One region of the Rhodococcus baikonurensis genome, then DNA from elsewhere that is predicted to be linked to it. Evidence: riboswitches for the same ligand, from Rfam matches in the RefSeq annotation. Region 1 holds a riboswitch; each other region holds the start of a gene.
What was found. A riboswitch is a leader RNA that binds a small molecule or an ion and turns the genes downstream of it on or off. The one in region 1 is predicted to bind S-adenosylmethionine.

Region 1 (7,403 bases):
CATGCTGCCGATATGGCTCGCAGTGGTACTCGTTCGGTCGCAATATCTTCGGTGTTCTCTCCGGTCAATCTCGAATGCGAGGTTGCTGCCGCTGAAATCATCCGAGAGGAACTCGGACCGGACGTCGCAATTTCGCTCTCGCACGAGATCGGTCGAGTGGGTCTGCTTCAACGTGAGAACGCGACCATCATCAATGCTGCTCTGCGCGAGCTCGCCGATCACATCGTCGACGGACTCGCCCGTTCATTGGTCGAGCACGGCATCGTCGCACCGCTGTATCTGAGCCAGAACGACGGCACCTTGATGGACATCGAGTACGCAAGGCGTTATCCGGTAGCAACTTTCGCGTCGGGACCGACCAACTCCATGCGCGGTGCCGCTGTGCTGTCCGGTCTGGCGAGCTGTGCGGTGATCGACATCGGCGGAACCACCACGGACGTCGGTGTACTGACCAACGGTTTTCCGCGAGAAGCAACCACCGAGGTGACCGTGGCCGGGGTGCGGACCAATTTCCGTATGCCGGATGTGTTCTCGATCGGCATCGGCGGTGGTTCGTTGGTGGATGCAGACGGACTCACAGTGGGGCCCGGATCGGTGGGATATGAATTGGGTTCACGGGCACTCGTCTTCGGCGGAGACACGTTGACGGCCACCGACATCGCCGTCGCGGCAGGTTTGGCCGACGTCGGTGATCGCCATGCGGTGGCGCACCTCGACCGCGGCCTGGTGTCGACGGCGCTCGAACGGATCTCGCGGAGAGTCGCCGACGCCGTGGAGCAGATGCGAACCACGTCGGATCCGCTACCGGTAGTGGCGGTCGGGGGCGGATCGGTATTGCTGGAGCGTGAACTTCCCGGCCTGGGCACGGTGATTCGCCCTGAGCGTTTCGACGTCGCCAACGCGATCGGCGCCGCCATCGCGCAGGTCAGTGGTGAAGTCGATCGTGTCGAAGCGGTGCGGGACGGTCACCGTCACGTTCTTGCCGACGACGCCCGTCAAGAGGCGATCGATCGGGCGGTGGCCGCAGGCGCACGACCCGAGTCCGTGCAGATCGTGGAGTTCGACGAGGTCCCGATTCCGTACCTGCCGGGCAACGCAACACGTATTCGAGTGAAGGCAGTCGGTGACCTGGCACTGCACAGTGGTCTGGTCTCCACCGGTCAGGAGGGCTCACGATGAGTTGGACACTACGAACGGCAGACCTCGACGACCTCGCCAGGGGCGCAGCTCTGTTGGGCACCGGCGGCGGTGGAGATCCGTTTGTCGGCAAGATGCTGGTCGCGCAGGCGCTCGGTGAAGCCGGTGAGATCACGATTCTGGATCCGGAGGAACTCGACGACGACGCGTGGGTGATCCCTGTCGCGCAGATGGGTGCACCGACCGTTGTGGTCGAGAAAATGCCACGCGGAACGGAACCCGAGCTGGCACTGATCACATTGGAGCGGCACTCGGGGCGAACCGCGGATGCGACGATGCCGATGGAGTGCGGGGGAATCAATTCGATGATCCCGTTGCTGGTGGCCGCACGGCGCGGACTTCCGGTTGTCGATGCCGACGGGATGGGACGGGCATTTCCTCAGCTCGAAATGGAAACCTTTTCGGTGTACGGGATTTCGGCCAGCCCGCTCGCCATGGCGAACGAGCACGACGAGGTGGCGATCTTCGAGACCGGCAGCGACAACAGCAGATTGGAAGGTCTCGCCCGCGGGGTGACGTCGAGGTTCGGTGGGATGGCGCACATCGCTCAGTACTCGATGACGGGTGCAGATGTGAAGCGCACGGCTATCCCACGAACTCTGTCATTGGCCCTGACCATCGGTCGGTCCATCAGGGCTTCGCGTGAGCAGCGGGTGGACCCCGTCCAGGCGCTGGTGGACAGTCTGTCCGACACGCTCTACGGATACGGGCGAGTTCTCTTTCACGGCAAGGTGATCGATGTCGACCGGCGAACCGATGAGGGGTTCGCTCGGGGTTCGGTGCGGATCGCCGGCGTCGGAGACGAAGAGCTGGAAGTCCAGTTCCAGAACGAGAATCTGATCGCCCTGCATTCCGGAGTACTGCATTCTGGGGTACTGCAATCCGGAGTGCTGGTGGCCATCGTGCCTGACTTGATCTGCATCGTCGAGGCCGACACTGCCGAACCCATCACCACCGAGGGCTTGCGGTACGGGCAGCGCGTCGCGGTCATCGGGATCGCGACTCCACCCATCATGAGAACACCCGAGGCACTGGCGGTCTTCGGTCCGGCGAGTTTCGGACTCGATCGGCCGTTCCGGCCGGTGGAGACGCTCGAGCAACCCGTGCTGGCAGAATAACGAGCCGTGAGCAGCCTGCACGCGGTCCGGGAGGCCGACCTCGACGCGATCGCAGCGGGGGCGGTGGTCTTGGGCTGCGGCGGGGGCGGCGATCCACGCCTGTTCGTGGAGATGCTTCGTCCACTCATTGCGTCCACTTCGGTAGAGGTCGTCGCGCCGGAGAAGTTGCCCGACGGGGCACTGGTCATGCCGCTGGGAATCGTCGGATCGGCTCTGGCTTTGGAGGAGCAATTGCCATCCGGGCGTGAGTTTTCCGATACTGCAGCAGCTTTGACTCGGTGGACCGGGAAGCGTCCGACCGCAGTGATGACGTTCGAAGGCGGTGGACTCAACGCTCTTTCCGGCATTGCGGCGGCGCTGGCGTTGGGAGTTCCCGTCGTCGACGCGGACCTGCTCGGTCGGGCGATGCCGCGGCTCGATCACTTCTCTCTCGCCGCAGCCGGATTGGAATTGTGCCCGGTCACCCTCGCCCAGCCAGGCGGCCTGATCACCGTTATTGACGGAGTGGATGTGCTGGGCGCCGAGGTAGCAGTGCGCTCTCTGATCGGGCGAACCAGCGGTTGGGGCGCTCTGGCGATCGCGTCGATCGATGCGCGGACCGTGCGGGAGGCCTGTATTCCGGGAACTCTCTCCCGAGCGCACGAACTGGGGCAGCATATCGGTGCCCTCGGCAGTTGGCAGGAGATCGCCGGAAGCGCCGGAGCGCGGGTGCTGGGGACAGGCCGAGTGCGTGCGGTGCGTCGTAGCCGCCCGGGCGCAGACGATCGTCGAGGCAACGTGATTCTCGAACACGATTCTGCGGTGATGCGAGTCGAATTCGAGAGTGAATTCCTGACCGTCGCGTTGGATGGCGAGATGATCGCAACATGCCCGGACATCGTGACGCTGCTCGACGTCCGGACCGGTGCCTTCGTCTCGTGTGAATCCGTGCACCAGGGTCAGGATGTAGCTGTCTTGGTCCTGCCCGGCCCACCGTGGTGGGCGGACGAGGTGGGCAGATTGAAGGTTGTCGGCCCGCGGGCGTTCGGAATCGACCATGACGCGGTGCTGATGGAGGCGCGATGAGCGCGAGTGTTTCGGCGTTGCTGAACAACCCGGTCTTTGTCGGGTTGTATCGACTCGCGGGCGAGGGCGACCCCGTCGTCACGACAGTGGGGGCACTCACCGGCGAATCGGCACAGTCGGCGGAGGCAGTGTCGGGTGCGGCGGGTTCGGGATCGGTTCTGGTGATTCTCGATCGAATCGATGTGGGGGAGTGGAGATTCGATGCGCTCCTTCGACGCACGGCAGCGACCGGGTGCCAGGTAGTCGCTGTTCACAGCACTGCGGCCGGGGATGTGAGTCTCTCGTTGCTCGCGGATCGGCTCGGGCTGGTGGTGCTCGGGGTCTCCGACCCTTGGCAGTTCAGCGTGGATCTTCGTGATCTTCTCTCGAATTCGCGTGCGGTGATGGCTGACGCAGTACTGCGGGCGACACACGCGGGCCAACGAGCCGGCGGAAGCGTCGAGAATCTTCTGTCGGTGTTACTGAACACCTTTCAGCGTTCGTTCATTCTCCTGGACTCGTCCGGACGTCCGCTGACGGGCGCTGAGCTCTTGTCAGAGGCTGATCGAGCAGGCGCGGGTACTTTGTCGGGTCGTGGGGCACCGACCACCGTCGAGTTGGACTCCGGTGGGGTCCTGATCGCGTGCCCGGTGATGTCCGGCGCGGCCAGAGAGCCCTGGCTGGCTGTACTGCTTCCGGTGCGACAGAGCGTCGAAGAGGCCTCTCTCTCAGTGGTTCTCGACGTTGCCTCGTTGGCTGTCGGGCACCGCCTGGCCGTTGCACGCATGGTCGACGAGCGTGAAGCGCGCCGGCGCAGCGCGTTGCTCGGTGAACTGATCGACACGTCCGCAGACGCCACACCCGGACTGCTCCGGCGCGCACTCGACGCGGGTTGGGTGCTGGACGGATGGCACATCGGCATCAAAGTCCTGGCGGTGGGTGAGGTCGACCTGGTCGCCAGGCGCAGTGAAGTTGCAGACGCCCTCGCCGCCGAGGGGATCGACGCCACTGTCGTCGAACAGGCTGACGGCTGGGCGGCGTGGACGACTCTGCCAGGTGAGCCGCGTCCGGAGGCGATCACCAGGATTGCCGAGAGTATTCGTGCAGGTCAAGCCCGATTGGGGCCCACCATGGAGACATGGGTGGGAGTGGGACGCGCGCACGATGGGCCAGCCGGAATCGGAGCGTCTCTGTCGGAGGCGGGGGATGCCTCTCGGCTCGCCGGTTCCCGGTCGCAAACGGGCCGATTCCTGCACGTGGACCGGCTGGGGTTGGCGCAGTTGCTACTGGCGTGGACGCGAACCGACACGTTTCAGCCCGCGGCCGCGGCACTGCTCGCGCCGCTACGAGATGCGAGTGGGGAGTTGCTGGAGACGCTCTCGACGTACCTCGACGAAGAATCGTCTCTGGCTCATACCGCCACTCGAATGGGCTTGCACCGCAACACCGTATCGAGTCGTATCGATCGAATTCAGCGACTTCTCTCGGTGGATCTGGCCGATCCGGAAACCAGGCTTGCGCTCCACCTCGCCTGTCGGACGATCGCGCCGTGACGACGGTCTTCCCAGCTTCGTCTTGACAAGCACGGGAGGTTCCTGCCATCCTCGTTGCCAGGTCACGAGTACCAGTGTTCAGCCCCGGCTTGCTGGTCGGCAACCCTCCTCCGCGGTGGGGTGCTCCGGGTGACGACCCGGCTGCGTTCGAAAACGAATGCGGCAAGCGCGGACTCTTCCGGGGCCATCTCCCGACGAACGAGTCCTTGAACGTGAGGATTGTCTTCGATGACTGCTGTATTGAGTGCCGACACCTGCTGCACCGCTCCGATCGCCAAGGTTTCGGGTGCCGACCTGCAGGTTCCGCTGGTTCAGGGCGGCGAATGCTCCTACGCCAACTTCGACTACGCCGCGAGCGCGCCGGCATTGGCCCAGGTCACCGACCGTATCGCCGAGTTGTTGCCGACGTACGCCAGTGTTCACCGCGGTGCCGGCTACGCGTCCCGGATCTCCACGCTCACCTACGAGAACGCTCGTGAATCCGTTGCCCGTTTCGTGAACTGTGCCGACGATCAGGTCGTCGTCTTCACGCGGAACACCACTGATTCGCTGAACTTGCTGGCCCAGTGCGTCCCCGGCAGCACCGTTGTCCTCGACGTCGAGCATCACGCAAACCTGTTGCCGTGGAACGACGCTCGTATCGTCACCGCTGCAGACACCATCGAAGAGACGATCGAGCGGCTGATCGGTGAACTGTGCACCAAGCCTGCTGCGCTGCTCGCAATCACCGGCGCCTCCAACGTGACCGGCGAGATCCTGCCGATTGCACGCTTGGCCGACATCGCGCACCGTTGCGGCGCACGTATTCTCGTCGACGCTGCTCAGTTGGCTCCCCACCGTCGCATCGACCTGCAGGAATGCGGCGTCGACTACGCGGCGTTCTCGGGCCACAAGCTCTACGCGCCGTTCGGCGCCGGCGTACTGGTCGGACGCCGTGACTGGCTCGACGAAGCTCAGCCGTACCTCGCCGGCGGAGGCGCCGTGCGTGAGGTGACCGTCGAGTCCACCGAATGGGCTTGCGCGCCTGCACGTCATGAGGCCGGTTCCCCCAACGTGCTCGGTGCGGCAGCAATCGCGACCGCATGCGAAACCCTGCACGCCCTGGACTTCGACGTCATCGCCGAGCATGAGAAGGCACTCACCGCACAGCTCACCTACGGATTATCCGCCATCGAGGGAGTCTCGTTGGTGCGACTGTGGAACGACGCACCGGACGCCGTCGGAATCGTCACCTTCACCGTCGACGGATTCGAAGCCGGCGAGATCGCCGCATTCCTGTCCGCAGAACACGGCATCGGAGTTCGCGACGGTCGCTTCTGCGCACACCCGGTTCTCGCGCGCCTCGGTCTCTCCGGCGGCGCCGTCCGCGCCAGCCTCGGGCTCGGTAGCAGTTCGGACGACGTGACGCGCTTGGTCGACGCCGTGAACATCCTGGTTTCGAATCAGCGTGATTGGAAGTACGCGAAGACGGCCGGAGCGTGGAACCCCGTGCCCGAGACCCGCCCCTTCCTCGGAGCTGCCGACGACAACGCCGGCGCAGCCGAGTGCGTCTGAGCTGAGCTCGGTCCCCGAAAACTCGAATGGACAACTAGCATGGCAGCCATGGCACCAGCGGATTTTCCCGCCACCCCTTCGAGAGTGAGCATCACTCTCGGTCAGTGGTGCCGTCGTCATGTCGATCTGTGCCGTACCTCGTCAGGAATGTGTTCGAGCTGACGATTCGTCTCGCTCATCCCACACTTTTCTGATTTTCGGAGGTCGCACATGTCTTCACTCGCTTCGCATTCTCTGCACGTGGCGGTCGAGTTGACCGGATCCGGTCACCATCCGGCCGCTGAGGGCGCACCAGGAAACCTGCCGATCATCGGCGGCGACTACTGGGTTGACCTCACCGAGAGCGACAGGGCTCTCGATTTGGCTTCATTCCCTACCAATGTGGTTCGGATTCGCGCTGCGGATCTGCGTGAGGCGCAGCTCGAACGCGCACGGATCCGTGCTGTTGTCGCCGAAGAAGGCCGCGATCCCGACAGCGTCGCAGTGTTGGTCGATCTCGAGATTCTGATCGCACCGGAAGCTCGCTCCGCCCGAAAAGAGCTTGCACAGTTGGACAGTGCGTTGACTGCTCCGCGGGTCCCGGTTTCGCTTCACTACGTCGGAACACCCTCCGGGCTCGGCAGTTTGATCGCCGATATCCGAGCTGCCGAGGTCGCCGACGGCGTTACGCTGCTCCCCCTCGCCTTGCCCCGCACACTCGAACATCTGGTGGACAGCACCATTCCGTGGCTCCAGGATCGCGGACTTGTCACACCGTCCACCGCAGTCGACGAAGTGCTCGGTCGTTTCGGACTGCCGCCCCGTCAGCGCACGCTCGCGTCCTGATCACCGATCGCATCTGCGTACAGGTGGAACAGCGACGGTAATTCGTCTGCACCGTCCACCTGTGCCAGAAGCGCCCAGCACTGTGCCGTGACGAAGCGCGCCCGCGTGCCGA
Region 2 (7,403 bases), on a different contig from region 1:
GCCGCATACCGCCGGACAGCTCGTGTGGGTACTGGCGTGCTCGGATCTCCGGTCGGTCGATACCCGCGCGCTCGAGCACCTCGACGGCGTCCAACCGCGCTTTGCGACGGTCGGCGAGGCCGTGGATCCGCAGGACTTCGGCAACCTGGTCGCCGATCCGCGTCACCGGGTTGAGCGAAGTCGTCGGATCCTGCGGCACCAAACCGACACGCGCGCCGCGGATTCGCTGCCACGCACGGTCGGAGTACGAGTCGATTCGTTCGCCTTCGAACTCGACGGTCCCGCCGATGACGTGACCGCTGCCGGCGAGCAGACCCAATATCGCGTGGGCCGTGGTCGACTTACCCGAACCCGATTCCCCGACCACCGCAACGACTTCACCACGGCCGACGGTGAAGCTCACGCCGGATACCGCGGGCTCGTTGCCGTAGGAGATCTGTAGGTCGGTGACGGAAAGCAACTGATCCTCGGTCGTGCTCATCGTCGGTTGTTCCTTTCGATCTCGTGGCCGATTCGGTGTGCCGAGATGACCACGGCGACAATCGCGAGACCGGGAAGTGTTGTCATCCACCAGGCATTGGCGAGGAAATTGCGTCCCTCGGATACCAGCGATCCCCATTCGGGGGTAGGTGGAACGGCGCCGAATCCCAAGAAGCTCAGTGCCGACACGGCAAGCACAGCCTGCCCGAACTCGACTGCGGACAGCGCGACCACGGGCGCGTAGGAGTTGGGCAGCACATGCCGACGCAGGACACCGAGCCACTGCACACCCGAGCTGAACGCGGCCTCGACGTACTGAGCGCCGCGCACCCGCATCACTTCGGCACGCATCACTCGTGCAAAGTTCGCGACCATGCTGACACCGACCGCGATGGCGACGTTGATGGTGCCGAACCCGAGTGCGGTGACAAGGGCCAACGAGAGCAGCAGTGCCGGAATGGACAGCAGCACGTCGACGATGCGCATCAGCACGGCGTCGACGACGCCACCGACAAAGCCCGCGAGCAATCCGATTATCGATCCCGCCACCAATGCGATTCCCACCGCGACCAAGGTCGCGGTCAGGGACAGCGCGGCACCGTGCACGAACCGCGTGTAGAGGTCACGTCCGAGATTGTCGGTTCCGAACCAGTGAGCCAGGCTGGGGCCCTGCAGTTTGTCGGCAGGGACACCGGACAGCGGATCGCCACTGGCGAAGAATCCGGGTGCGACGGCAAAGCCGATGGCAAGCAACACGATCAGCACCGGAATCACCAGACCAGGCTTGCGGATCCAACCGATGGCAGTGGACCTTCGGCGTGAAACCATTGGCTCCTTCGCCTCGACGCTCGAATCGAGGAGTAGGGGTTCGATCAATGTGTCAGACATGGGCCGGCTCCAGATCGGTCGAGCTTTCGATATTCGACTTTTCGGTGTGACTCTTCTTCGTCTGGATGATCCGTGGATCTATCAAGGGGTAGAAGAGGTCGACCGCGAGGTTGACGAGCACGAACACGAGAGAGGCGAACACGACGACTCCCTGCACCACCGGGATGTCCTGCGCCATCACCGACGTCTGAGTCAGACGCCCGACGCCCGCGCGGGAGAACACCGTTTCCACGACCACCGAGCCGGCCAGCAGCGTGCCGACCAGCACTCCGGCGATGGTGAATGCCGGAATACTCGCCAGTCGCAACGCGTGACGGGTCTGCACACGCCACCGGCTTGCGCCCTTGGCGTACGCAGTCTCCACGTGCGGCGAACGTAGCGTCGACTGCAGGCTGGTCGTGAGCACCTGCGCGATCACCGCGCCGGTCGGGATCGCCAAGGTGATCGCCGGAAGAATCACCGTTGCGAAACCTTTGTCGCCGAATGCCGGGAAGATGTGTAGACGGAACGAGAAGAGCTGCAGGAGAATCAAGCCCACCCAGAAAGTAGGCACCGCCACACCCAGCGGCGGCAGCGAGAACAACAGGTTCGCGAGCCACCGCTTGCGGGTGTAGGTAGCGAAGAATGCAATCGCCACTCCGAACAACACGGCCAGAACCAAAGCGGTGGTTGCCAGCACCAGAGTGCTGGGCAGCGCCGAGAAGATGGCGTCCGTCACCGACTGGCCGGTGGAGATGGACGTACCGAAATCACCGCGAAGAGCGTTTGTCAGCGATGTCCAGTACTGCACCCACACCGACTGGTCCAAGCCGTACCGTGCCCGAAGCTGATCGAGGGCAGCCTGATCCACTGCAACACCCTGACCGGACGAGTCGGCAGCCATGCTGACCGGATCGCTCGGCAAGAGGAACAGAATCACGAACGAGATGGTGAAGGCGGCCCACAGAACCACTGCGGCCTGGCCCAGTCGGGTGAGTACGTATCGAGTCATGATTACTTACCCGACAACCATGCGTCGTAGAACTGCAGTCGTGAGGAGGCTTCGAAGTTCAGGTCCTGCACACTCGATCCGGCGCCGATAGCCTGCGAGAGCTCGATGGTCGGAATGGAGAGTCCACGGTCGAGGATCAATTCCTGTGCGGTGGATACCAGTTCACCGCGTTGGCCGTTGTCCGTGGCTGCAAGCTGGTCTGTGAGTACCTTGTCGAGCTCCGGATCTGCTCCGCGGCGGTTCAGGTTGCGACCCTCGGTGCTGAACGATGCCCGCAGGATGTCGGCATCCGCGCGAGTGCTGTTGTAGTACAGCGAATCGTAATCACCCGACACCCCCTTCTCGGTCCATTCACCGTTCGAGACCAGGTTGAGCTGCAAGTCGACGCCGACCTTCTTGAGCTGCTGCTGTACGAGCTCGAGGATTGCCTGGTTACCCGAGAACACCGGACTGAAGGTGACGCTGAAAGTGAGCTTCTGCCCGTCCTTCTCGCGGATACCGTCGCTGCCGGTCTTCCAACCGGTCGCGTCGAGGAGCTTCGCCGACTTGTCGGCGTCGTACGTCACGACACTGGATTCGTCGCTGTAGAGCGGAGTGGTGTGAGCCAACGGGCTCGTGGCCGGGAAGAACGACGGATCCAGAACGGTATCGACGAGTTCTTGGCGGTTGATCGCGGGGATGATGGCCTGGCGAACAGCCTGATCGGCGAGAACGCCGCGACTGACGTTGGGCTGGAAGAAGAAGCTCACACCCGGGTTCGGCCTTGTGAGGATTCGTCCACCGGCGCCCTCGATCTGCGGCGCATCCTGTGGAAGCGCATCGCTGACCGCATCGAGCTGGCCGGAGGCCACGCTGCCTGCCCGCACACCGGATTCGGGGACCACCGTGAAGTCGACGCCGTCGAGGTAGGCCTCGCCCTGATGCGCGACCGCGTCCGACGCCCAGTTGTATCCCGCACGCTTGGCGATCTTGACGCTCTTGTCCTGCTGCCAGTCGGTGTAGACGAACGGGCCGGACGCGATCACCGCTGCACCGGGGCAACGCTGCTCGGAAGCCAGCGCGGTGGTGGAATCTGCGAGGATCCCGAGCTGCGGCGTCGAAGTTGCTTGCAGGAACTGAACATTGGGTCCGGAGAAATTGATCTTCGCCGTGTGGGCATCTACGACGTCGGTACCGGTGTACGCGGACAGGTAACTCTTCGCCAACGACGCGTTCGGTCCGAGATTCTTGACCGAGTCGAAGGTCTTCTTCACCGAATCCGCCGTCACCGGGGTGCCGTCGCTGAAGGTGGCGTCGTCGCGAAGAACGAACGTGAAGCTCGCGGCGTCGGGGCTGATCTCCCAACTCTTGGCGAGCCACGGGGTGATCTCTCCGGTGTCGGGATTTTGATCGGTCAGCGAATCCACCACGGTCCGAGTGACATACACGGTCTGGTTACTGCCGGCCTGGGCCGGATCGGCGCAGGTCGGCGCCTGTGACAGTCCGTAGCGAAGGGTTCCGCCGGACTGCGCGGGACCCGCGTCGGCCGCGCTGTCACTTCCGTTGCTGCTGCAACCGGCGAGGACGGTGCCGAGAACCGTGACAGCACCGATACCGGCGATGACGGTCGCGCGTTTACGGGCACCGAATGAGGGCGAAGACACCAAGAACTCCTAAAGAGGCATGCCGAAGAGCGCACCCGCCGCCTGAGACGAAAAAGGCGATCGAGCACGAATCACTTGTGAGAGAGAAGAAAACAGACTTGTCGACGACTCGCCTGAGTGTGAATGACTGACCGAGGTCAGTTGGTACAGAAAGATCCCGCGGTGCGGCACAGGTCTACGTGACGACGCGACCAGGCGGTATCGAAACCGCCTTCGACTGCCTTCATTTCGTGTTCCTCCATCGGTCCTGGCGGTAGCACCCGCACCCGATCACTCGGGGGGTTGCTGCGACTTCAATGAGCCAGGTCTCTCGGTCGCTCTGGATGGTCGTTCGCAAGTGTACGAGGTCAAACCCGGGTGTTGTCAACCCGGTCGGTAGGAATTGCTGCTCGAGTCACATTTTCGAGCACCCGAAGCTGCTTCTCGAACGGGTGGACGCCCACTTCTTCGGGCGAGAGCGAAGCGTCGTAAAGCGGTGTGTATCCACTGGACAGATACAGCGCGACGGCCTCCGGTTGCCGAGGACCCGTCGTGAGGAACACCCGGCCGTATCCGCGAAGCTCGATCTCTCGTTCCAACTCACGAACGACGGCCTTGCCTAGGCCACGCTTCCGATAGTCGACCGACGTCCAGATTCTCTTCAGTTCCGCAGTGGTGGAATCGAATTGACGAAACGCACCGCCGGCGATCGGCCGGCCGTCGTGGGTGAGCACCAACAGCGCTCCCTGTGGGTATGCAAATTCTTCTGCCGGATACGTCGTGAGATCCTCGAGCATCGCTTCGCGAGTCCCGCCGTAACGCGAACTGTATTCGAGGGCCAACTCCGCGATCAGTGGAGCTGCCAAGGGGTCGTCCTGCGAGACCGAGTAGACCTCTACCGCGCCGATACCCGCGAGCTGCCGAGTCCCGAGCTCCAGTGCCACAACACTTTCCTCCATGAATCTGGTCAACGCTCCCCCAGCCGAAAAACTTCCGGAGCGAGAGTGGTTCCGTCGACAAGGTCCGATACGAGTTCACCCAAGGCCGGACCGAATTTGAATCCATGCCCCGAGAATCCCGCTGCCACCGTGACGGCGCCGACTCGGTCGACGACGAAGTTACTGTCAGGTGTGCTCGTGTACAGGCACGTGATCGATTCCACCCGGGTGGAATCGACGCCGGGCAACCACGACTCGGCGTACTCCACCAATCGTTGCTCTCCGGCTGAGTCAGGGGTGTAGTCGCGGGTCTGCGGAGTCACCACCGGCCCGGTCGCGTGTTCACCGATCTTGATGCCGTCCTCGGAACCGAGTCCGTAGATCCCCGCAGTCTCCAACTGCGCACCGGTGTGGTGAACGAAACTCGGCCACTCGACTCCGGGATCGAGCGGTGCGAAGTGCGCCGGTTGTTCCTGTGTCGTGCGTAGCGTCGGCAGCACGATCTCGGAACCGAGACCGCTGTCTGCGATCAGGTCCTCAGTCCACGCACCAGCGGCGATCACGACCTGACGAGCTGCGAGTGTTCCGCCGTCCGTCACCACGTCCACGCCGTACGACGCACGTGCAAGCGCCAACACCCGAACGTCGTGACGGACCTCGGCACCGGCGAACACCGCTCCCGCTTTCAGCGCGGTCACGGCTCGGTCCGCGTGCAACCGGCCCGCATCGGGGTGATGGAGCACGGTGGTGTCGAATCGCAGCCCCGGCCAGCGGGCGGACGCCTCGGCAGGAGTGAGAATCTCGCCCTTGATACCCGCCTCGAGAAGTATCTGCGCCTTGGACTGCACTGCCTGCGGCAGACCGTGATCGACGGCACCGGTCAGTTCCAGGAACCCGATGTCCGTGGTGGCCTCCAACTCCCGCCACAACGGCAGAGCGTCGGCCGCCAACCCTGTGTACAGGTGATTGTCGTACGCCTGACGGTAGATGCGCGACGTACCGTGCGACGCACCGTGCTTGTGCCCCGGCCCGAACTGTTCCAACTGAACGACGCTACGTCCGCGCGCCGCGAGCCGCCATGCGGCGGAGGACCCGACGAGTCCTCCGCCGATGACGATCACATCGAGAATCTCACTCATGGACGAGAGCTCACTTGGTCTTCGGAAGACCGGGCGGGTTGATCAGGGACGTGTCGACGGCTTCATTCGTGATGTTCCAGCGCTCGAGGATCTGCTGGTACGTGCCGTTCTCGATCGTGTGGTTGATCGCGTCGTTGATTGCCTTGATCAGGCCGTTGTCCTTCTTCACCAGCACGGCGATCTGCCCCTGCAGAGTGTCGCCTGCACCGGAGAACTCACCGACAACTTCGGTTTCACCCGACTGCTTGGCGTGGAACTGCGACGACGGGTTCGGTCCGAAGTAGGCGTCGATCCGGCCGGACTGCAGGGGCAGGTAGTAGTCGGTGGTGTTCTGGTAGTAGGAGATGTCGGTGGGCGCCAGGCCGGCCGCGACGTTTTGCTCACTCCACTTGACCAGCAGCGCTTCCTGATTGGTGCCGGAACCTACCGCGATCTTCTTGCCTGCGACATCCTTGGGTTCCTTGATGGAGATCCCGGAGCCCTTCTTGGCTTCGAAAGCGAGGGTGTCGAGTCGGTAGGTGGCGAAGTCGTACTTCTCCTTACGCTCTTCTGTGACAGTCACATTGGAGAGGAAGGCGTCGGCCTCGCCGGAGTCGATGCGGACGAAGTTCTGTGCCCAGTCTGCGGTCTGCAGGTCGACCTTCAAGCCGAGAACGTCACCGATCAGGTAGGCGAAATCGGTCTCGGAGCCGATGAGGGTGGTGTCGTCGTCGGCGTAGAAGCGAAGCGGCGGAGCGGCACCGGCACTACCGGTGACTCGCAGTGTGCCGCGGTCGCGGATCGCCTGAGGAACCTCGGCGGCGATGGAATCCACCTTGTCGGTGGTGATGCGATTCTGGTCGGCTGTGAGGTTGTAACCCGCAGCGGCAGTGACCTGTCCACCGTCCGACTCGGCGTCCGCACTGCTGCACGCGGCGCTGAGCAGTCCGACTGTGGCGATAGCCGAAATCAGGAAGGTCGCGCGACGGGATGGGGAGAACATCAATTTTTCCTTTCGGGAATGTGTCTAGGTCGCGTCAGAGGACGCGGGAGAGAAAAGCCTTGGTCCGTTCGTGGACCGGGTTGTCGATCACCTGTGAAGGTGGGCCCTGTTCGACGATGACGCCGCCGTCCATGAAGACCGCGGTGTCCGCCACTTCCCGAGCAAATCCGACCTCGTGCGTGACGATCACCAAGGTGGCGCCGTCACGAGCCAGCTGAGCCAGGACTTCGAGAACCTCGCCCACCAGTTCCGGGTCGAGCGCCGACGTCGGCTCGTCGAAGAGAATGACCGCCGGCCTCAGTGCCAAAGCTCGCGCAATCGCCACGCGCTGTTGCTGACCACCGGAGAGTTGACGGGGATACT
Region 3 (7,403 bases), on a different contig from region 1:
TCTCGAGCAAGTCCGGTGGACTCGGCTTCACCACAGGTGATGCAGAGTCGGCGGAGAAGCCGCTGCGCGACCGCGTGATGGCCAGGTTGCGCGAATCGATGCGGCCGGAGTTCCTCAACCGCATCGACGAGATCGTGATCTTCCGCAAGCTCGACACCGAGCAACTGCACCGGATCACTGATCTGCTGCTCGACGACAGTCGGAAGCGGTTGCAGTCCAAGGGCATCGACATCGAGTTCACTGCTGACGCCGTGGACTGGATCGCCGAGCACGGGCATCAACCCGAGTTCGGGGCTCGCCCGTTGCGTCGTTCGATCCAGCGTGTGGTCGACGACAAGATCGCCGACATGCTGCTCGACGATCTCCTCGAAGAGGGCGGCAGCATCACCGTCGCGGTTGACGAGGGTGAGTTGGTGTTCAGCTAAGAGGGGCGCAGCCCCTGTGAGCGGTTAGGGAGTCCCTGGACTCCTTAACCGCTCACAGGCGCGCAGCGCCCAAAATCTCCGCAGCCAAGGCGTCGTTGTGCCGGAAAAACCCCGCATTGGTGCGCGGGCGAGGGAATGCCGCCGACCAGTTGTGCCCGGCAACCCACGGCCCGGCGGCGAAGCGGCGGGGATGCGCACTGTTGTCCTGATGCAGAATTCGCGATGTGCCGTCGACCGCGAGCTTCGCAGAACTGTCGGCGGTGGCACGTAGTTCGACTGCCTCGCCCCGGCCGTGAAGTGTCCGCAGGAGCGCGTCGCCGCTCGCACTGATGGAAGCGACCGGCAATCGTGCCTCGACGAGGGTGTTCGCGGCCACGATATCGGTGTGCGACGCACTGCGGGCGACAAAGATCCCGACTCCCGTTGCCGGATCGATCTCGGTGGAGAACACTGAATCCGGCCCCAGGAATTGCACGATGCCGGCCTCGTTGAGGGCGGTCAACTGTTCCAGACGCTCGGGTGGCGGACCACTGGCAATGAAGCTGAAGAACGAATGCAGCCAACCCTCGACGTCCTTGGCGACGGATTCGGCCGGGATTCTGCCGCGCCGCAACAATTCTCCGACGGTCATGTACGTCGACAGCAACGCTGAGAAGACAGCTGCGTCGGCGCTGAAATACGGGTCCGACCGGCGTGCGACGTCTGCCGAGATGTAGTCGGTGATCCTGAGTTGGACGTCGGCGAGTCCGTCGTAGCGCTCACCGCCGAGCGGGCGGTTCAGTCGCTCGAGATCTATACGGTCTTCCGGTTTCGGAACTGCGTTCTCGACCAGTTCCTGCAATCGAGGCGATCCCCAAGCCAGCGAGGCGAATTCGGCGTCGAACTCCTCCCAAGTGCCCACCGTTCGATCCGGGTGCGACGCGAACAGTTCGTGATAGTGGGCGCCTGCCAGTTCTTTCGACGCCAAGGGCCAGATGTCGTTTCGGAAATCCAACGGTCCGTCGCCGGGCACAAGATCAGCAGTGAAGAACCGTGGTAGCGGTGGCCGCGCGTCAGCGATCGAGTACGAAATCTTGGAGTGATACGGCACGCCGCGACGAGATCCGGCATACAACAGGGGTTCTCGACCCGAGGGAGCGTAAGTCAGGACGCCGTCTTCGCCGCGTTCGAAGCTGCCGCCACGGCTCTCGGCGAGGAGAACCATCCAGTCGATGAAAGCCAGCCCGAGTCCGGCGATCAGAACCGGTTCGCGTTCGGGAATGACATCGGCGTCGATGTCGGCGGTGTATCCAGGTCCTACGTAGGTCAACCCGTGGTCGGACGCAAAGCTGCTCAGCGCGGTTTCACGCGGAGCAGCCAACGCATCGGGGTGCCCCTGTGCGAGGAGGACGGCCGTCGCGTCGATGACAACTCCGTCGTCCAGATGAACCTTCTGCATCTTGCCGACGTTCACGATGTCGACCACGGATCGTCGATGAACCTGAACGTCGACGTGCGCCGGCGCAGAGTCGACTGCAGTCTCGAACACCCAGTTCAGGTATCGGCTCTGCAATGACCTCGATGCGAACGACGACGGCGTGACAGTCGGAACTTCTGCCGCGATCTCGGGCAATTCGGCAAGCTCAGCCGCGTTCTCGGCGACCCATTCCGCGAGCGTCGGGCCGGGTACTACCGGACCGGTGACCGCGGTGGTGTCGTCGGTGAACATCGTGACGTCAGCGGTTGTCGAATTCATCCACAGGAGCGGCGCCTGGCTGCCTCGCCAAATGCGGCCGGCGCCTGCCGGATATGGGTCGACGACGTGAATGTCGATCGGTGCGGGGTCAGTGTTCACCGATTCGTGAGCGAGGATCCGTTCGAGTACACCGGTACCACGGGGACCACCGCCCACGATCACGATGACAGCAGGTGTCCCCACCGAGGTACGGGGTCGATCGCCTGGCACGAGTCCTCCATCGGACCTGGCGGAAAGCACCCGCACCTCAGTAGAGGGGGTTGCTGCGACGTCAGGGAGCCAGGACTCTCGATCGCTCTGGATGGTTAGTCCAGCTTATCTTTGGAGAATCGTGAGGCAAGGAATTCCGGACATCAGATCAGCGTGAATCAAACAGTTGTCAATCGTTATCTTCCAGTTTGCGTTGCAGGCAGGATCCGCGCGTGAACATCGCCGAAGCCGATGCGTGAACCGCCGACCCCGGGAGCGGTGGCCGAGATGGAGATGGTGTCGCCGTCCTCGAGGAACGTGCGAGTCTCGGAGCCAACTGCAACGGGTTCTTTTCCGCCCCAGGTCAGTTCGATGAAGGCGCCGCGCTGATCCTTGTCCGGCCCGGAAATGGTTCCGGACGCAAAGAGATCGCCCGTGCTCGCCGCTGCGCCGTTGATGGTGGTGTGCGCGAGCATCTGCGCGGGCGACCAGTACATCTGGGCGTACGGAGGTCGCGAAACGACGTGACCGTTCCACTCCACGGCCAGATCTATGTCCAGGCCCCACTTCTCTTCACCGCGCAGGTAGGAAAGCGGTTCGGGATCCTGCACCGGAGTGTCGATTCGGGCTGCTTCGAGCGCAAGCAACGGAACAACCCACGGAGAGATGGACGTCGCGAAACTCTTCCCCAGATTCGGACCGAGGGGCACGTACTCCCACGCCTGGATGTCTCGGGCAGACCAGTCGTTCACGACGACGGCGCCGAAGACGTGCTCGGCAAATTCGTCCGGGGTGATGGAATCGCCCATCTTCGAGGGAGTTCCGACGATGAATCCCATCTCGGCTTCGATGTCGAGGCGACGAGACGGTCCGAAGTCCGGGCTTTCCTGATCGGGTGCCTTCCGCTGTCCGCAGGGGCGAACGATACCGGTGCCGGAGACGACGATGGTGCTCGACCGCCCGTGGTATCCGACGGGAAGGTGCTTCCAATTCGGCATCAAGGGGGCGGCGTCCGGGCGGAACAACCGTCCGAGGTTGGTTGCGTGATTCTCCGAGGCGTAGAAGTCGACGTAGTCGGCCACCGCGATCGGCAAGTGCAGGGTCACCGAGTCGACGGAAAACACGGCATCCGAGTCTATTTCGCCGGTCACGAGCTCCGTGATCCGGTTCCGCACCGAAACCCACTGATCTCGGCCCTGAGCCATGAATGCATTCAGGGTCGGTTCGGCGAAGACGGAATCACCCAGTGTCGCTGCGAGATCGACGACCGAGTCGGCGACCCGCACGCCGACGCGTGGTGACCCGCCTGCGGGGGAGAAGACCCCGTACGGCAGATTGTCGAGACCGAACAGTGAGTCGGCGGGAATGTCGATGGTCGTGACGGTCATACGAGAGTTCCTTCGGTTTTGTCGGAGCGGACGATCAATCCGAGGCCTTCCAGCTCGGTCAGAGGGTCCGAGATGCTGCAGGTACCGAACGAGAGGAATCGGCGACGCACCTCGCCTGCCTCGTCTTCGGTCAGGTCGGCCAGTGCCCGTGCGATCGACTCGCCATCGCGCTGCGCCAGTGCAGCAACAACTTCAGAACGATCGGCGCCCCGCCTCGCAGCGTCGACGGCCACCATGATGTTGAGGAAGCCGTGCTGTTCGAAGCCCGTCTCGGGATCGGTGTTGCGCACACCGTGGTGCAGTCCCGCAGTCGCCTTGAACGGGATATTCGCTCGGACGACGGAAATCAGCGCATCGGCGAGTTCGTCCTCGTTCGGGTACGCCTCGGCGACAATGCCTCCGGTGCGAAACTTCGCGGAGTACCCTGCGGTTTCGAGAGCCGTGAGATAGTCGGCGCGCCGGCCGCCTCGGGGCACCTCGACAAAAATAGCGATGTCGGGATGAGCGGCATGGACACGGGCGAGCTCCGCGAAGGCGGCATCGGCCTCCAGTCCGTCAGGAATTCCCACTTCGACGGCGGCGACGCGAACGCCGGGGATGGCGAGCGCGTTCGACAGCGCGGCCGCGGTATCGGCTGGACCGGCCGGCACGGTCAGGCTCAGCGTCGCTGGGCTGTCCGCTGAGACGTACGCAGCCAGTTCGCTCAGTCGAGGCGCGGGGAAGACGAAGGGCCCCACCAGTGCGTCGTAATCTGCCTTCAGGTAGGCGGCGTGGGCCGGAACTGCTTCGGCCAGAGGGGCATTGCCGGGCGGGAAGAGTGCTGCGTCGTCGCACAGGCCGCTCAGGAGGGGAGAGACGATTGTCATTGCTGCGGCCCCCGTCCCGCCCAACTCCAGGCGTAGGCTCCGTCTTCGCACGCCAAGGCTCCCTCACCCAATTCGAGCGGCCGGAACGTATCGACCATCACGGCCAACTCGTCGAAGAACTCGGCGCCGATGCTTCGCTCGTACGCTCCGGGTTGTGGGCCGTGGGCGTGGCCACCGGGATGAATCGAAATCGAACCCTGCCCGATGCCGGAACCCTTACGGGCCTCGTAATCACCGCCGCAGTAGAACATGATCTCGTCGGAGTCGACGTTGGAGTGGTAGTACGGCACCGGGATCGACAGGGGGTGGTAGTCGACCTTGCGAGGCACGAAGTTGCAGATCACGAAGTTGTTCCCCTCGAAGGCCTGGTGCGCCGGCGGCGGCTGGTGAACACGGCCCGTGATCGGCTCGTAGTCCGAGATGTTGAAGGTGTACGGGTACAGGCATCCGTCCCAACCGACGACATCGAAAGGGTGCGTGGGATAAACCATTCGGGTGCCGACGATGCCCGCCGACGTACGGTGCTTGACCAGAACCTCGACGTCGGTGCCTTCGGCGATCATGGGCGCGGTCGGTCCGTGCAGGTCTCGTTCACAGAACGGTGCGTTCTCGAGTAGCTGGCCGAAGCGGGAAAGATAGCGCTTGGGCGGGACGATGTGACTGTTCGCTTCGATGGTGTAGGCACGAAGTGGTTTGTCACCCTTGGGGATCCATCGATGCGTTGTGGACATCGGGATCAGGACGTAATCACCTTCACGGGCCTCGAGTGTGCCGAAGACAGTCTCGACGGTCGCCTCGCCAGATTCGATGTAGACCATCTCGTCGCCGATTGCGTTGCGGTACAGGGGAGATGGCGCTGCCGCAACGACGTAGGACAGGCGCACGTCGGCATTGCCGAGGACGAGACGACGGCCCGTTACCACGTCGGTCTCGTTCCAGGTGCTTTCGGGAAACAGTGTGTGGAGTTTCAAATGGCGCGGTTTGAGGGGATGGTTGGGGGTTGTGCTCTGATCGCGCAGTTCCCAGACTGTTGCGTCGACGATGGCCGACGGGATCTCGCGGTGGTAGAGCAACGAAGAATCCGAGGAGAAACCTTCCTCGCCCATCAGCTCTTCGTAGTAGAGGTTGCCGGACTCGTCACGGTGTTGGGTGTGACGCTTCGGTGGGATGTTGCCGAGTTGTCGATAGAACGCCATGACGGGGCTCCTTCTGTGCTGTTCTGCCTGGCTCACCTCCACCAGATAGTAAATACATTAACTAAAATGATGTGATGGGCGCAACCCTCCAAGGGGGTTCGGGTCTATGTCAGTTACGTCCGCGTACGTCGAACTGGCTGCGGTTGGTGATCAGTTTGTCCAGGAGCATGACAAGGATGCGCTGTTCGGCCTCGCTCAGGACGCTGACCCAGGCGTGTTCGCGTTCGTTCTGCTCGCGAAACGCTTCGACCATGGCTTCTCGGCCTTTGTCGGTCAGGTACAGCTGGACTGAGCGTCCGTCGTTCTCGGTGGGACGGCGATCGATCAGCCCATCTGCCAGTAGCGACTTGGACAGATTGGAGACGGCGGCCCGGCTCATCCCGGTGAGTTCGGCGGCAGCCTTCGGCTCGATCGGACCGGCCAGCCAGGTGACGAACAACAGTCGGAACGACGACCATGACCAGCCGCGAGGGCGGTGGATCGACGACTCGAGATCGTAGGTGACCACGTTCGAGGCCCGATTGAGCGTCAAGAGCACCTCGGTGGCCAGCTGGTCGCGAAAGCCGTGTTCGGTGGCCAGTCGTTTGTTGGCCAGTTCGATGAACGACCAGAAGTTGAGCTCGCCGACGGTTGGTTGGTCATCGGTTGTTCGCTCATTCATGGCCTAACCCTAGCGTGGCTCACGGTTGATAAATGTGTGTACTAGATTGTGGATGTTCTCGCGAAACTCGGAAACCCGGCAATTCGGCGACAGCCCTGAGCCGTCTGGCGCAAGTGGCGACGAGTTTCCTCTGGGTGCGGCGCATGTCGAGATGTCGGCGGATCCGATTCAGAAGGTTCTGGAATTCGTGTCTTGTTTCTGTCGCCCCAGATTCGAATTATCGCTTCAGCTTTACGAAAACAAGGACGCAGGATTGGTCCTTACCTAGAATTCGCTTACAAATCTGTCGGGTGTCGGTTTCAAGGATCGACGCGTCCGTGAACTGTGAAAGTGAGTCACAATGAAGCGCTCGTGCCGAGCTCGCGCTCGAATCTGGATGGTTGTCCTGGCGTCGGCGACACTGGTGGTGACCGGGTGCGCGGGTAGCAGCCAAGGTACGACGACGGATGCATCGGACGTGACGGTCGGAGTTGTCGGTGACCAGAACGACGGGGGAGAGCCACGCTCGGGTGGCACGGTGTCGTTTGCCACGTACAACGGGATCAGCAGTCTCGATCCGGCTGACCGTCAGGACGGCGGCGCTACCGGTGGTAGCGAAATGGCAGCCATCTACGACCTTCTGATGCGATTCGATACCGCGGCGGGCGAATATGTTCCGCACTTGGCACAGTCCTTGTCGGCCAATGACGACAACACGGTGTGGACATTGAAGTTGCGTGACGGTGTCACCTTCAGTGACGGCACGCCGATGGACAGCGCTGCAGTCGTGTGGAGCATCGATCACTATCTGCAGAAGAAGGGTACTCACGCGCTGGTGTGGAAGACCGCTGTGCGTGAGATGAATTCATCGGATCCGAGTACGGTTGTCTTCACATTGGCTCAGCCGTGGGACGAGTTCCCGATCATGTTCACCACCGGTCCCGGCATGATCGTCGCACCCTCG
Region 4 (7,403 bases), on a different contig from region 1:
GGGGGACGAATCAGAGGCGCGTTTCCGTCAGATCGACGAGCTCAAATACGCGCTACGGTCCATCCACATGTACGCGCCGTGGATCCGACGGATCTTCGTCGCAACCGATTCCGATCGTCCGGACTGGCTTGCCGACGATCCGCGAGTCACGTTCATGCCCAGCGAAAAGTTCTTCGCCGATCCAAGTGTGTTGCCTACCCATAATTCTCAAGCTGTCGAGTGCCAGCTGCACCATATTCCGGGTCTGGCAGAACACTTCCTCTACTCCAATGACGACATGTTCTTCGGTCGCCCCGTCGGCCCGGACATGTTCTTCTCCCCCGGCGGGATCAGCATGTTCATCGAGGCCGACACCAGAATCGGTTTGGGCCACAACGACAACGACCGCAGCGGGTTCGAGAATGCCGCCCGCGTCAACCGCCGACTGCTGCAGGACCGCTTCGGTCTGATGACCACCAGGCATCTGGAGCATGCAGCGACGCCACTGCGCAAGAGTGTGATGGCCGAGATGGAACGCGAGTTCGCCGAAGACTTCGCGGCAACTGCAGCAAGCACCTTCCGCGCGAGTTCCAATATCTCGGTGACCAATTCGCTGTATCACTACTACACACTGATGAGTGGACGGTCGGTGGTGCAGAAGTCCGCAGCCGTCAAATACGTCGACACGACGGTCAAGGCCGGTTTGCGCGACATGGATTCGCTGCTCGCCAAGCGCTCCATGGACTTCTTCTGCCTCAACGACGGCAGCGCTCCGGAGATCGATCTGGAACTTCGCACGCGCAAGATCACGGAGTTTCTGGAGAGCTACTACCCCATCCCGGCTCCCTGGGAAGCCTAGACGAAGCGAGGGTCCAGCCGATTTCGGCTGGGCCCTCGCCACTTCGGTCGATCAGCGTGCTGTCACATGCTCCCGCTGCACCGGAATGGGCAGACCGAGGTTGTCACGCAACGTCGTTCCTTCGTAGTCGCTGCGGAGAACACCTCGATCCTGCAGCAACGGCACCACGTCGTCGACGAACTCGTCGAGTCCCGTCGGTACGAGGTGCGAGCCGAGGATGAATCCGTCCGAACCGTCGTTGCCGACAAACGAATCGATTTTCTCGGCGACCTGCTGCGGTGTACCCACGATCGGTCCACGCTCGAACTGATCGATCACCACTTCGCGCAGATTCAACTTCTTGCTCTCCGCGACCGCGCGCAGTTTTGCGACGGTCGCGAAACGATCTTGGTGAATGAAGGCGCGCCCCTGGATGATCGGCGGAGCTTCGGGGTCCGGGGCGATGTCGGGTAGTGGTCCTTCGGGGTCGTACTTCGACAGATCGAGATTCCAGATCTGTTCGAGCAGAACCAAAGCGGTCTGGCCGGTGACCTGCTGGTCGCGAATCTCTCGGTATTTCTCGATCGCATCTGCCTCCGAGGTGCCGAGAACAAAACTCGCCGACGGCAGGATCTTGATGTCACCCGGGTCGCGTCCGGCCGCGACGGCACGTGCTTTGATATCGCGATAGAAGTCGGCCGCCTCGGGCAACTGACCGTACGGTGAGAAGATCGCGTCGGCATTGCCGGCAGCAAAATCGCGCCCCTGCGGCGACACCCCGGCCTGCAGAATAACCGGGCGCCCTTGCGGGCTACGCGGCACTGTGAATCGGCCGTTCACGTCGAAATGTGATCCATGAAAAGCGAATTCACCGGCATCCGGTCGCGCGAGAAAGCGCCCTGATGCTTTGTCGGCCACGATATCGTCACTGCGCCACGAATCCCACAGTTCACGCACCAGCGCTACGGTCTCCTCCGCACGCTCGTATCGTTGCGCACGATCCAGGTATCCGCCACGGCGAAAGTTCTGGCCGGTGAATGCGTCGAACGAGGTGACGACGTTCCAGGCGGCGCGGCCACCGGACAACTGGTCGAGCGTCGCGAATTGGCGGGCCAGTTCGTACGGCTCGTTGAACGTGGCGTTGATGGTGCCGGCCAAGCCGAGGTGTTCGGTTACTGCCGCCAACGATGCAAGGACTGTGAAGGTGTCCGGCCTACCGATGATGTCCTGATCGAATATCTGTCCCGCACGTTCACGAAGGGCGAGACCTTCGGCGAGGAAGAAGAAGTCGAACTTCCCACGCTCGGCGGTTCGAGCAGTGTGTTCGAAGGAATCGAACTCGATCTGGCTGCCCGCCTGCGGATCCCACCATGCAGTGTGATGGTTGACGCCGCCGAGGTAGGCGCCGAGGATGACCTGCTTACGCTTCTGAGAACTCATGAAAATGTATTCCTCGTCTGTCAGGCGGCCGGAGTACCGGCGGCGTAGCGGTTGGGAACGTCGATGGGTAGACCAAGTAGTCCGCGAAGATTCGTCTGCGGATACTCGGTACGGAATGCGCTGCGCCGCTGCAATTCAGGCACCAGCTCACCTGCGATCGCGTCGAGGTCGTCCACGAGGACGCCCGGCCGCAACCGGAAGCCGCCGATTCCCAACTGCTGCCACCGGAGCAGGAGATCCGCCAACTCAGCAGCGGATCCGGTGAAGGTCAGTGCGTCCGAACGGTATTCGGCGCCGGCCTGCGCGTCGAGGCGAGCGAGTCGTTCCTTCCCTGTTTCTTCGGTCGTATCGAAGAAGACGACGATGTCGGTGAAGACCCGAAGCGCTTCGCCGGTGCGCTGCACGTGTTCTTCGGCGGCTCGCACTTCACCCAGGATTGCCGTGACCTGCTCGTCGTCGAACGGCGTCACGAACACCAGGTCGGCCGTCCGCGCCGCCAGCTCGTATGCGACCCGCTGATGAGCCAATGCGGTGACGACGGGATGGCCCTGCGGCGGGCGCGGTGTAACCGACGGTCCACGAACCGAGAGGTACTTTCCTTCGAAGTCGATGTAGTGCAGCTTGTCCCGGTCGAGGAATCGACGCTGTTCGACATCGCGGATCTCGGCGTCGTCCTCCCAACTGTCCCAGAGTCTCCGGACGACGTCAGCTGCCTCCGCAGCTTCGTCGAACAGGTCGCGCACGAAGTCCGGGAGGACGCCGGAAACGATCGACTGACGGTCGGCATCGGTGAGGGCCGGGATGTCGCGACGCCCGAACTGTGCTGCCTCGGGTTCCGACACCGACACCTTCACCTGCCACCCGGCGCGACCACGCGAGGTGTAATCCAGCGTGGCAACGGCTTTGGACACGTGGAACGGCTCGGTGTGAATGGTGGTGATGGTCGGGATCAAGCCGATGTTGCTCGTGATCGGTGCCAGGCGGGCGGCCACGAGATGCGCATCGAGCCGAGCACGTACCCGATCAACCGCGTCGTCGACGGGTTCGAGTGGGTTGGCCGGCACCGAGAGACTGTCCTCGATGGTGACGAAATCGAGCAGACCGCGCTCGGCGGTCGTCACCACGTCGGTCCAATACGACGCGCTGAACAGTTCACTCGGGCGCGAGTGTGGCTCTCGCCAGGCTGCAGGGTGCCAACCGGCACCGTCCAGCGCTACGGCGAGATGCAACGGAGCAAGATGAGAGGAGGGGGTGGAGGTCATCGGCGCATACTCCTGTTCGAGAACTACTCGGGAGCGCACAGTGCCGACCGCAGAAACCGTCAGCACCTGGCTGACGGTTCTCGTGGCGACTGCCGCTTGCGACACGCACCGCGCGTGTCGCCAGGTGTGATTCCGGGGCACCCCATCGGCATGAAGGGTTGCCGTCCAGCTAGCCGGTCCTTGTTGCTGGAGCTCTGCACCTACCTCGACGGTAGTGAGTACGCGACCGCCCGGCAATCGCCCAGAACTGCGCGGGGGTGCCGGAAACCGCCTGCCACCTCAGACGATCGAGCGGCCTGCCTTTTCGCTCTCGCGGATTCGAATACCGGCAGCGCCGAGCCTGCGGGCACCCTCGGCCGCGTCGACGGGCTCACCGACCGTCACGTGCGCACCGAGTGGAACGACCGAATGAACGATTGTCTCGTCGTACACGTGCACCAGGTTGCACCCCTGAGCCCCGTCACGACCACGCTGCCCACCGACTTCCACGTTCAAGTCCTGGGTGTAACACGTCGACGACGCCACGGATACCGGAATGCCGGCAAACGTCGCCGTCGTCGAATAGTGCAGGTGCCCGGCAAGAATCGCTCGGACGTCGCTGCCACGCAATACGTCTGACAACCGGGACTGATCGCGCAACTCCACCAGAACGGCGAGATCCTGAATGCACGGAACCGGCGGATGATGCAGCGCCAGAATTGTTCCGTCGGGCGCCGACACCGCCAATTCTGCTCGTAGCCAATCCAATTGACGATCCGTGATCTCACCGTAGTGATGACCGGGAACCGACGAATCCAGGGTGATCACCCGCAGTCCGTCAAGGTCGTAGACGTTGTCGACGGGATGATCGGTGGCGTCCTCGCCCAACAGCAACGATCTGAACGTAGGGCGGTCGTCGTGATTGCCCATCGCCCAGACGACCTGCGCATCGATCTCGGCCGCCACAGGTTCCACGATGGCTTTCAATTCCGCGTATGCGTCGGGGTGCCCCTGGTCGGTCAGGTCGCCGGTGAATATCAGTGCGTCCGGGCGTGCGCCCGAGGCCACGATCCCGCTGAGCACTTCGCGCAATCTCGTCGACGCATCCACGGCGTCGTACAACTCCCCCTGAGCCACCAGATGCGTGTCACTGAGGTGCACCAGGAAATGCTTCGGACGCGGGTACTCGGCATTCCGAACGCTCATCGGTCTCTCGCTTCCGCTTGCCGACGCGTAGGCGCCGGTGCGGCACCTACTGATCGTCGAGACTAGTCAACCGACCAACAGTGACTGATCGGGGCACGCCCGACGAACACGAAGCGAACTCCCGCGACCACCCTCGGGATCGAGTAGTTGAAGCTGCGAGTAGTGTGTGGACAGTGTTGTTCCTGACCAGTCGGCGTTACGTCGACCTTCGCCTGCAGGCGAGCGCAATGTGTCCGCGCTCGCTCTGACCTGACGCGTACCAGGAAACATTTCTTCGAATCTGCCCGGCCTCTGGTGCCGCGCTGCGTTTCGCTCCCATGATTTTCGAAAGGCATAGTCATGCCCAGCTCCACCTCCACCGGCGTGCCGGAAAAGTCCACGTCCCGTTTTCCGTCCTGGGCGACGGCATTCGGACCGCAGATCGTCGCGGGTCTCGTACTCGGTGTCATCATCGGTCTCGTCGCCCGGGCAATGCCTGACGCAGCCGACGGCAACGTCAACTGGTTGGTCGGCACCGTACAGACCATCGGTTCTAGTTACGTCAAGCTGCTCACCGTTGCGGTGATCCCGCTGGTGTTCACCGCCATCGTCAGCTCGATCGCCAACCTCCGCCAGGTCGCCAATGCAGCTCGCCTGGCCGTGCAGACCTTGCTCTGGTTCGCCATCACCGCTTTCATCGCCGTGATCATCGGCATCATCGTCGGCCTGATCACCGATCCCGGTTCGCGGACCGACGTCGCCGCCGACGCTGCGAAGGAACCCAAGAGTTCGGGTTCGTGGTGGGCGTTCATCACCGGACTGGTTCCGAACAACTTCCTGGGGCTGGGCGCAAAGACTTCCGTCGCAGAGGGAGTAGCAACCACATCCCTGAGCTTCAACGTCCTGCAGCTGCTCGTCATCGCCGGCGCAATCGGTATCGCGGCGCTGAAGATCGGCCCCAAGGCTGCTCCGTTCCTCGAGTTCAACGCGTCACTGCTCGCGATCGTCCAGAAGGTCCTGTGGTGGATCATTCGCCTTGCCCCGATCGGTACGGCCGCACTGATCGCCAACGCTGTCGCCACCTACGGCTGGGATGCAATCGGCTCGCTGGGCGTATTCACCGCCGCCATCTACATCGGTCTGGCCATCGTCTTCTTCGTGGTCTACCCCATCCTGATTGCCGCGCACGGCCTCTCGGTCCGAAGCTTCTTCTCCGGTGTCTGGCCTGCAACTCAACTCGGCTTCGTCTCGCGCTCGTCGATCGGCACTCTGCCGCTGACCGAACGCGTCACCGAACGCAACCTCGGTGTTCCGCGTGAGTACGCCTCGTTCGCCGTTCCGCTCGGTGCCACCACCAAGATGGACGGTTGCGCTGCAATCTATCCCGCGATCGCGGCAATCTTCGTCGCCGGCTTCTACGACGTCCCGCTGACTTTCACCGACTACCTGCTGATCGTCGTCGTCTCGGTCATCGGCTCGGCAGCAACGGCCGGAACCACCGGTGCGACAGTCATGCTCACACTCACGCTCTCCACCCTGGGTCTTCCCCTTGCCGGCGTCGGACTGCTCCTCGCAGTCGAACCGATCGTCGACATGGGCCGTACCGCAGTCAACGTCACCGGCCAGGCTCTGGTTCCGGTCATCGTCGCAATGCGTGAGGGCATCCTCGACAAGGAGCGCTTCGACGCTCCCCGCAACGGTGATCCCTTCGCCGAGGAACTTGTCGACGCGTAACCCTCGCTGACAACAGCAGCGTCCCCGCACCTGAGCAATACGGTGCGGGGACGTTGCTTTTCACCCCGGATTTCACCCTTGCCGAAATAAACCATTTGGTCGTTATGACCAGTATGCTCAGCCGGCACAGCCCTCAGAAGTGGAAGGGCTGCCCAGTTGAACACGAGGTCACATGAAGCTCCGCCGTCTGGCATTCAGCGTCGCCGGTTGCGCCGCAATCACTCTGGTTGCCGCACCCGCCGCACAGGCATCCACGGTTTTCGATTTCCTACCGATCGAGATCGCACGCATGATTCCGACTGGCTCTGCGGACGCAGTCCAGCCGTTCCTTCCCCCTGTCTTCGCACCGCAGGCGCCGCCGGCGCCGCCTGCACCGCAAGCGCCCCAGAATCAGCCGGCGCCGCAGAACACTCCGGCGCGGTACTACCAGAACTGCACAGCCGTTCGTAACGCCGGCGCCGCTCCGTTGTACCGGGGCCAGAACGGATACGCCCCGCATCTCGACCGGGACAACGACGGCATCGCCTGCGAGTGATCCAACGCTCGGGTTGTGGGCACCCACAACCCGAGCACTGTTGCCGAACCGTCAGACGCCCAACGCCCGGGACAAGGTCGGCCACGCCTTGGGTAGTCGTTCACGCCAATATGCCCACGCATGTGTGCCGTTCGGCTCGTAATCCACCTGCGCCGGAATCTTCAGTTCCTGCAACCGCGCGTCGAACATCTTGGTACAGGCGTGCGCAGCAACCTCGATGCCGCCGCCGATCACCAGACGCTCGAGTAGTTCCGGAGTCTGCAGAGTCTCGTCGGATCCGGGACGACCATTCGCCGTCGACACGTAGATTTCCTTGCCACGCAGCTTCTCTGCGTTGATCAACGAATCGTGTGCCTCCCACTCGGGGCCTCCTGGCACACCCCAGATGTTGGCCGGATCTCCGCTTCGCGAAGAAATCGTGGCCTGGACGGCAGTTCGGCCGAGCGGATCC

Region 2: linked by a shared signal. The riboswitch ahead of ABWI03_RS08895 (putative leader peptide) and the one ahead of ABWI03_RS26150 (aminotransferase class V-fold PLP-dependent enzyme) in region 1 are both predicted to bind S-adenosylmethionine.
Region 3: linked by a shared signal. The riboswitch ahead of ABWI03_RS04250 (FAD/NAD(P)-binding protein) and the one ahead of ABWI03_RS26150 (aminotransferase class V-fold PLP-dependent enzyme) in region 1 are both predicted to bind S-adenosylmethionine.
Region 4: linked by a shared signal. The riboswitch ahead of ABWI03_RS23220 (LLM class flavin-dependent oxidoreductase) and the one ahead of ABWI03_RS26150 (aminotransferase class V-fold PLP-dependent enzyme) in region 1 are both predicted to bind S-adenosylmethionine.

What each region holds. Positions count from the first base shown of each region.
Region 1 covers NZ_JBEUOQ010000014.1:23,289-30,691, forward strand. Annotated here, with positions in the region: gene ABWI03_RS26130 (hydantoinase/oxoprolinase N-terminal domain-containing protein) at 1-1,179, shown strand, start outside; gene ABWI03_RS26135 (S-methyl thiohydantoin desulfurase family protein) at 1,176-2,315, shown strand; gene ABWI03_RS26140 (DUF917 domain-containing protein) at 2,322-3,380, shown strand; gene ABWI03_RS26145 (PucR family transcriptional regulator) at 3,377-4,912, shown strand; SAM riboswitch class IV at 4,973-5,087, shown strand; gene ABWI03_RS26150 (aminotransferase class V-fold PLP-dependent enzyme) at 5,141-6,466, shown strand; gene ABWI03_RS26155 (LLM class oxidoreductase) at 6,677-7,291, shown strand; gene ABWI03_RS26160 (PaaX family transcriptional regulator C-terminal domain-containing protein) at 7,270-7,403, opposite strand, start outside.
Region 2 covers NZ_JBEUOQ010000003.1:266,612-274,014, reverse strand. Annotated here, with positions in the region: gene ABWI03_RS08915 (dipeptide ABC transporter ATP-binding protein) at 1-481, opposite strand, end outside; gene ABWI03_RS08910 (ABC transporter permease) at 478-1,368, opposite strand; gene ABWI03_RS08905 (ABC transporter permease) at 1,361-2,359, opposite strand; gene ABWI03_RS08900 (ABC transporter substrate-binding protein) at 2,362-4,002, opposite strand; gene ABWI03_RS08895 (putative leader peptide) at 4,140-4,229, opposite strand; SAM riboswitch class I at 4,238-4,332, opposite strand; gene ABWI03_RS08890 (GNAT family N-acetyltransferase) at 4,350-4,940, opposite strand; gene ABWI03_RS08885 (FAD-dependent oxidoreductase) at 4,949-6,058, opposite strand; gene ABWI03_RS08880 (ABC transporter substrate-binding protein) at 6,069-7,040, opposite strand; gene ABWI03_RS08875 (amino acid ABC transporter ATP-binding protein) at 7,075-7,403, opposite strand, start outside.
Region 3 covers NZ_JBEUOQ010000002.1:17,488-24,890, forward strand. Annotated here, with positions in the region: gene ABWI03_RS04245 (ATP-dependent Clp protease ATP-binding subunit) at 1-425, shown strand, start outside; gene ABWI03_RS04250 (FAD/NAD(P)-binding protein) at 478-2,370, opposite strand; SAM riboswitch class I at 2,375-2,468, opposite strand; gene fahA (fumarylacetoacetase) at 2,547-3,737, opposite strand; gene ABWI03_RS04260 (hypothetical protein) at 3,734-4,603, opposite strand; gene ABWI03_RS04265 (homogentisate 1,2-dioxygenase) at 4,600-5,799, opposite strand; gene ABWI03_RS04270 (MarR family winged helix-turn-helix transcriptional regulator) at 5,909-6,460, opposite strand; gene ABWI03_RS04275 (ABC transporter substrate-binding protein) at 6,801-7,403, shown strand, end outside.
Region 4 covers NZ_JBEUOQ010000011.1:6,924-14,326, reverse strand. Annotated here, with positions in the region: gene ABWI03_RS23230 (stealth family protein) at 1-838, shown strand, start outside; gene ABWI03_RS23225 (NtaA/DmoA family FMN-dependent monooxygenase) at 890-2,257, opposite strand; gene ABWI03_RS23220 (LLM class flavin-dependent oxidoreductase) at 2,278-3,624, opposite strand; SAM riboswitch class IV at 3,607-3,720, opposite strand; gene ABWI03_RS23215 (phosphodiesterase) at 3,799-4,704, opposite strand; gene ABWI03_RS23210 (dicarboxylate/amino acid:cation symporter) at 5,044-6,417, shown strand; gene ABWI03_RS23205 (excalibur calcium-binding domain-containing protein) at 6,590-6,952, shown strand; gene ABWI03_RS23200 (alpha/beta hydrolase) at 7,004-7,403, opposite strand, start outside.